DNA from 2 places in the Deinococcus multiflagellatus genome. Region 1 is predicted to be linked to the other one. Evidence: riboswitches for the same ligand, from Rfam matches in the RefSeq annotation. Region 1 holds a riboswitch; the other holds the start of a gene.
What was found. A riboswitch is a leader RNA that binds a small molecule or an ion and turns the genes downstream of it on or off. The one in region 1 is predicted to bind cyclic di-GMP.
Positions count from the first base shown of each region.

Region 2: it holds a riboswitch for cyclic di-GMP, as region 1 does, so the genes downstream of both, K7W41_RS08985 (DUF11 domain-containing protein) here and K7W41_RS13300 (hypothetical protein) in region 1, are expected to answer to the same signal.

Region 1 covers NZ_JAIQXV010000011.1:12,667-15,954, forward strand. Annotated here, with positions in the region: gene K7W41_RS13290 (GntR family transcriptional regulator) at 1-414, shown strand, start outside; gene K7W41_RS13295 (sterol desaturase family protein) at 407-1,255, shown strand; cyclic di-GMP riboswitch class II at 1,773-1,857, shown strand; gene K7W41_RS13300 (hypothetical protein) at 1,909-2,436, shown strand; gene K7W41_RS13305 (hypothetical protein) at 2,506-3,288, shown strand.
Region 2 covers NZ_JAIQXV010000005.1:102,533-105,820, forward strand. Annotated here, with positions in the region: gene carA (glutamine-hydrolyzing carbamoyl-phosphate synthase small subunit) at 57-1,241, shown strand; cyclic di-GMP riboswitch class II at 1,398-1,483, shown strand; gene K7W41_RS08985 (DUF11 domain-containing protein) at 1,743-3,288, shown strand, end outside.

The DNA.
Region 1 (3,288 bases):
CTGAGCGGGCTGGTGCCGCAGTTGCTGGACCTGCGCGCGGCGCTGCTGCCGCACTGGATGGCGGCCTCGGCGCGGCTGGACCCGGCGCCGCTGCGCGCGCACCTGGGCGCCCCGCCCGAACCCGGCACCCCGGACGCCCCGCAGGCTTTTACCGCCTTTGACTGGACGGTCCAGAGCCTCGCGGCCCACGGCAGTGGCAATGCGCTGGCGCCGCTGCTGCTGGGCGCCTTCCACGAGGTCTACACCCAGGCCGGGCCCCTGTATTTCCGCGACGTGGCCCGCCAGACCCGTGCCCTGGACCACTACCGCGCCCTGCACGCCGCGCTGGCCCTGGGGCCCGACACCGCGCGCCAGGCCGCGCTGACCACCGCCCTGGACAGCCTGCACCTGTGGCCGGGGGGCACCCATGATTGACCTCTTGCAACGCGCCATTCCGGTCTTCGTGCTGTCGCTGCTGATCGAGTGGGCCGCCTACCGGTTCCTGGGCGACCACGACGAACACGGCGAGCCGAAGATGGGCTACGCCGCGCGCGACACCCTGACCAGCCTCAGCATGGGGATTGGCAACGTGCTGATCAACGTGTTCTGGAAAGCAGTGGTGCTGGGCATCTACACCGCCCTGTACCTGTGGACGCCGCTGCGCCTGCCGTCAGAGGCGTGGTGGGTGTGGGTGCTGCTGTTCTTTCTGGACGACTTTGCCTACTACTGGTTTCACCGGATCAGCCACGAGGTGCGCCTGTTCTGGGCCAGCCATGTGGTGCACCATTCCAGCCAGCACTACAACCTGTCGACCGCCCTGCGCCAGACCTGGGTGCCCATGACCGCCCTGCCCTTCTGGCTGCCGCTGCCGCTGCTGGGCTTTGAACCCTGGATGGTGCTGCTGGCGCAGTCCTGGAACCTGCTGTACCAGTTTTTCGTGCACACCGAGCGCATTGGGCGCCTGCCCCGGCCCATTGAATACGTGTTCAACACGCCCAGCCACCACCGCGCCCACCACGGCAGCAACGACGTGTACCTGGACAAGAACTACGCGGGCATTCTGATCATCTGGGACCGGCTGCTGGGCACCTTTCAGGCCGAAACCGAGCGGGTGCGCTACGGGCTGGTGCACAACATCAACACCTACCACCCGGTCCGCGTGGCCTTTCACGAATTCGCGGCCCTGTGGCGCGATGTGAAAGGGGCCCGCACCTGGCGCGACCGCCTCAACTATCTGCTGCGCCCCCCCGGCTGGCGGCCAAGACAGGACGGGTAGAGCGGGAACAGGGAGAACGTGACCGGCGGCGAAGAAGCCGCCGTCTTTCTTGCCTGCACCTTTGATGCGCCTTTGAACAACGCCCGGGTGGCCGGCACCTCCACGACAGGTGGGCGGCGCACTGGGTGCAGCTGGCGACCTGCCGCCCCTGTACTTCACGCCTGACCGAGCTCCACGACAGGTGGGCGGCGCACTAGGTGCAGCTGGGGTCCGGCTCTCCCCTGATCCGGCCCTGACAAAGCCTCTGTCAGAGCGTCAGCCCCTTCATGAAAGAGGTCTGGCAACAGAAGAGAAAAGCGGGATAAGGGCGAAGGCCGAGAGGCCCGTTCACCAATTCTCCCATTCAGAGCGGTTTTTTGCTCAAAAGATTTTACCGAACGCTGGCAGCCGCCCCTACCTCTTGCACCACCACAGCGCCCGAGTTCCCCCATGTGTTCATTCTTGCCCAATCTGTCTCATGTCAGAGGGTTGTGAGCGCCCAGGCGGCATCTTTCGTGCACTTCGTTTCGAGATGACTCAGGCGAAGAGGTGCGTTGATCTCTGTCCTGTAATCCGGGCACCTCGGGCAGAGGGAGCAAGTGGTGCGACCGACTCGGCGCGCAATTCGTGGACAGGCCACGAAACGCCCTTGTCTGTAAGAAAGGGAGATCATCATGAACAAGATCAATGTGATTCTGGCGGCTCTGGCTCTGTGCTCCACCACTCCTGTTCTGGCAGCGGCAACTGCCGCCACCCAGTCCACCACCGTGACCGCCACCAACAGCGGCACCGATACCCTGAGTGTGACGGGCAACCTCTCGGTGGACTTTGTGAACGCTGAGTTCGGCACGACCGCGCAGGCCGCCGGCAGTGCCAGCGTGGCTTACGAAACCCAGGACAACACTGCCGATGGCGACCGCTCGATCACCGTGTCGCTGGCGCTGGCCGGCGGCCTCACCAGCCTGCCCGCTGGCATGACCATCAGCCTGACGCCCACGGTGGGCACAGCCGCTGCAGGCAACGGCGGCACGGGCGCCGCGGTGAACTTCAGCGGCAACAACTTCGCGGCCCAGAACCTGATCACGGGCATTGCCCAGTTCACGACCGGCGGCACCGCCAACGTGGCCTACTCGGTGACCGCCACGCGCGGCTTCGAGAACTTTACGGGCACGCTGACCTACACCATCGGCACCGGCCTGTAAGCGCAACACACACCCACCAGCGGGGAAAGGGGCCACCGGCACTTTCCCCGGTTTTCTTGAGGTTCTGGCATGAAGAAGCTTGCTGTTCTGGCCACCTTAATCAGCCTGGGCGCCGCCCGGGCGCAGGTGCAGGTCACCAGCCCCCTGGTGGTCGAGCACACCGCCAGCCCCAACACCACGCTGGAGGGCTCACTGACCCTGAGCAATACGGGCGCCGCCCCGGTGCAGACCCAGCTCTCGCTGGGCGACGTGCGGTCGGACGCCAAGGCGGGCACGGCTTACCTGAAACCCGGCGCCCTGGAGCGCAGCAACACGGACTGGATCAAATTTTCCAGCACGCTGGTCACGGTGCCCGCAAAGGGCAAGGTGACCGTGCCCTACCGCATTCAGGTGCCCCGGAATGCCGCCCCAGGCAGCCACTGGGGTGTGGTGTTCGTGACCCCGGTGACCGGCAGTGGCGCAGCGGCCCCCACCCGGCCCAACAGCCTGAGCCTGCAGCAGGTCACCCGGTATGCCGTGCAGGTGGTCGTGCAGGTGCCCGGTGGCCAGAGCCAGCTGAAGTTCCAGGACCCCCAGCTGGGCCGCTCGGGGAGCGGCATGCAGCTGAATGTCACCCTGAGCAATACAGGCACGCGCCTGGCCGTGCCCACCACCCGGGCCGAGATCTACGACGCCAGCGGCAAACTGGTGCAGAAGATCGCGGGCCGCCCCCGCCGCGTGTACCCCGGCATGAGTGTGCTCGAAACCTATGCCATCACGGGTCTGCCCGCTGGTAAGTACCAGATTCTGGTGCTGGCCGACGACAAGAACGCAGAACTGGTGGGCGCGCGGTACGCCTTCACGGTGAACTGA
Region 2 (3,288 bases), on a different contig from region 1:
CCGCGCGGCGCCCGGCCATGAAACGCGTCCAGCGAGGCGCGAATGGAGGGACACACATGATCAGAAAAGAGCGGGCCATCCTGGCCCTGGAAGACGGCACCGTGTACCGGGGCTACGCCTTCGGACACCGGGGCGAAACCGTGGGCGAGGTGGTGTTCAACACCTCCATGACCGGCTACCAGGAGATCATGACCGATCCCTCGTACAACGGGCAGATCGTGACGATCACCTACCCGCATGTGGGCAACTACGGCGTGGCGATCTACGACATGGAGAGCAACAAGCCCTACGTGCGCGGCTTTATCTCGCGCGAGTTCTCGGGCGAGTACTCCAACCACCGCGCCCAGCAGTCGCTGGAAGCCTTTATGCAGCAGTACGGAGTGGTGTCCATTCAGGGCATTGACACCCGCGCGCTGGTGCGGCGTCTGCGCGAAGGCGGCGTGGTCAAGGGCGTGATCGCCCACCGCTCCTACACCCACCCCGAAGATTCCTACGGCGAGTTCACCCCCGCCGAGGAACAGGTGTATGTGCAGCGCGCCCGCGACCACCAGGACATTGACGGGCACGACATGACCCGCGAGGTCACCACCGCCCTGCCCTACGCCTTTCCCACCCTGCGGCACGGCAAACGCGTGGTCCTGATGGACTTCGGGATTAAGCACACCATCATTGAGCGGCTGGCCGAGGTGGGCATTGAGCCTATCGTGGTGCCCGCCCATACCACCCCGGCGCAGATCATGGCGCTGCAGCCGCACGGCCTGTTTCTGTCCAACGGCCCCGGCGATCCGGCCCCGCTGGAATACGCCCACAAGACCGCCTGGGAACTGATGGGGCTGCTGCCCACCTTCGGCATCTGCCTGGGCCACCAGATTCTGGGGCTCGCGGCGGGCGGCAAGACCTTCAAGATGAAGTTCGGCCACCGGGGCGGCAACCAGCCGGTGAAGAATCTGTTAACGGGGAATGTGGAGATCACGTCGCAGAACCACGGGTACGCCGTGGACATTGATTCGATTCCCAATGGGGCCTTCGTGGCCACCCATGTGAACCTGAACGACGGCACCCTGGAGGGCATGGCGCACGCGCGCTACCCGGTGTTTTCGGTGCAGTACCACCCGGAAGCCAGCCCAGGCCCGCACGACAGCCGCTACCTCTTTGACCGCTTTATTGAAGAGATAGACGCCTTTGATGGGGGAACTGGTACCCCCATTGCCAAAGCGTCATCCGGCCGCCTTGGGGTTTGACAACCCCCCCCAGGCCCGGGATGATACGGGTGGACGTACGGAGTGAGAAAGTTCATAGTGACGCCTGAGTCAGACATGAAGGTGTCAGTCCTCTGAACCCTCGCTTGCGTGCCTGTCCGGAGAGACCCCGGCGGCTTTCGCCCCCTGATTGCACAACCTGAGTTCTGAAGCGATGAATCACCTGGCGCAGACGGGCGCTTATGTCAGGTGAGGAGCGAGTGGCGCGACCGACAGAAGGCGGAACTGTTCCGCAGGCTGTCGGTCAACTCTTTGTTCTCGGAGGTGTGTTCTGATGCTCAAGCTGCCCGCGCTTTACCCCGCCACGGTCACCGCTTCATGCGGGGGCCGTGGCCGTTGTGGTTTGGCGTGGCGGCGCGCGGTGGCCCGCACCGCCGCGCGGCCCCAGACCCCCGCCTCCTGCCCGGACCAAACGCGCAGATGACCCCCGCGCGTGACCGTCACCTGAGAAGCTTTCGCCCCCTGCTCCCCGGAGGAAACGACATGAAGAGATCCTGGACCATCTGCACCCTGCTGGCCGCGCTGGCCGCCGGCACCGCCTCCGCTGCCGGGACCCCGGCCGGCACCGTGATCACCAACACGGCCGAGATCGTGTTCACGCCTGAAGGCGGCACCACCCCCAACCCCCCCATTCCCTCCAACCCGGTGACCACCACCGTGCTGCCGGTGCCCAGCTTCACCATCACCCCCAACGACGGCAGCGCCGACCGCACTGTCCCCGACTACACCCGCCCCGGGCAGAGTGCGACCGCGCGCCCCGGCGACACCGTGAGCTTCGCCTACACGCTGACCAACACCGGCAACGTGCCGGGCGAAGCCTACGACCTGACGAACACCCCCGACCCCGCCGGGACCGTGAAGACCCCGGACAACATCCGCTTCTTCCCCGCCAGCGCCGACACCAACAACGACAACACCCTGAGCGACGCCGAAATTGCGGCGGCCACCGCCATCACCTCCATCTCGGGCGTGGCCATTGACCAGAGCGTGAAGTTCTTCCAGGTGTACACGGTGCCCGCCGCCGCCGCCAACACCGACCGCTACGGCGCCGACCCCACCGGCAACCGCCGCGACAACCCGGCCTTCAACAACGACCCCAGCGTGCCCCGTGACGCCAACAACTCCAACGTCACCACCGTGGCCCGCAACGACTCGGCGCTCATTGGGCCCAAGAATGACCCGGACGGCAACGGCAACCCCGTGACCCCGCCCTACGCCAGCCCCGAGGGCATCACCATTACCCCCAGCGCGAGCGACACCCAGACCGCGCAGGCGATTGCCACCACCACGACCATCACCTTCACGAACACCGTGCAGAACACCGGTAACCGCCCCGACGTGCTGGACATCACCACCAGCCTCGCGGGCTTCCCGGCCGGCGCGACCGTGACGCTGCTGAAGCCCGACGGCACCCCGCTGCCCGACACCGACGGCGACGGCACCCCCGATGTGGGCACCGTGGCCCCCGGCGCCACCGCCGACGTGCTCGTGCGCGTGACCTTCCCGGCTGGCGGCGCGCCCACCAACCCGGTCAACGCCCCCACGGTCACGGTGGTCACCACCTCCAGCAACGACCCCAGCAAGAGCGACGCCACGCGCGACATCGTGAACCTGCCGGGCCTGTCCTTCGGCAACCCCACGCCCACCCCGGGCGGCAACCCCGGCATCCCCGGCACCCCCGAAGCGGGCCAGCCCGGCAACCCTGGTTCGCCCGTCATTCCGCCCAGCACCTGCACCAGCGCCACGGCGCCCACCCGCACCTCCATTGGCATGGAAATTGCCAACCTGGGCAGCGCCACCGACACCTTTGATGTGAGCGGCACCGCGCCCATCAAGCTGGTGGACGGCAGCACCGTGACCGTGAACGTCGCGTACTTCCGCGACAACAACGGCAACAAGGTGTTCGACGCGGGCGACACCGCCCTGACCGACACCAACAACAACGGCGTGGCCGACACCGGCCCGCTGGCGCCCGGCGCCGAACTGAAGCTGGTGGCCGTGGTGGACGTGCCCTGCGCCGCTGCCGCGC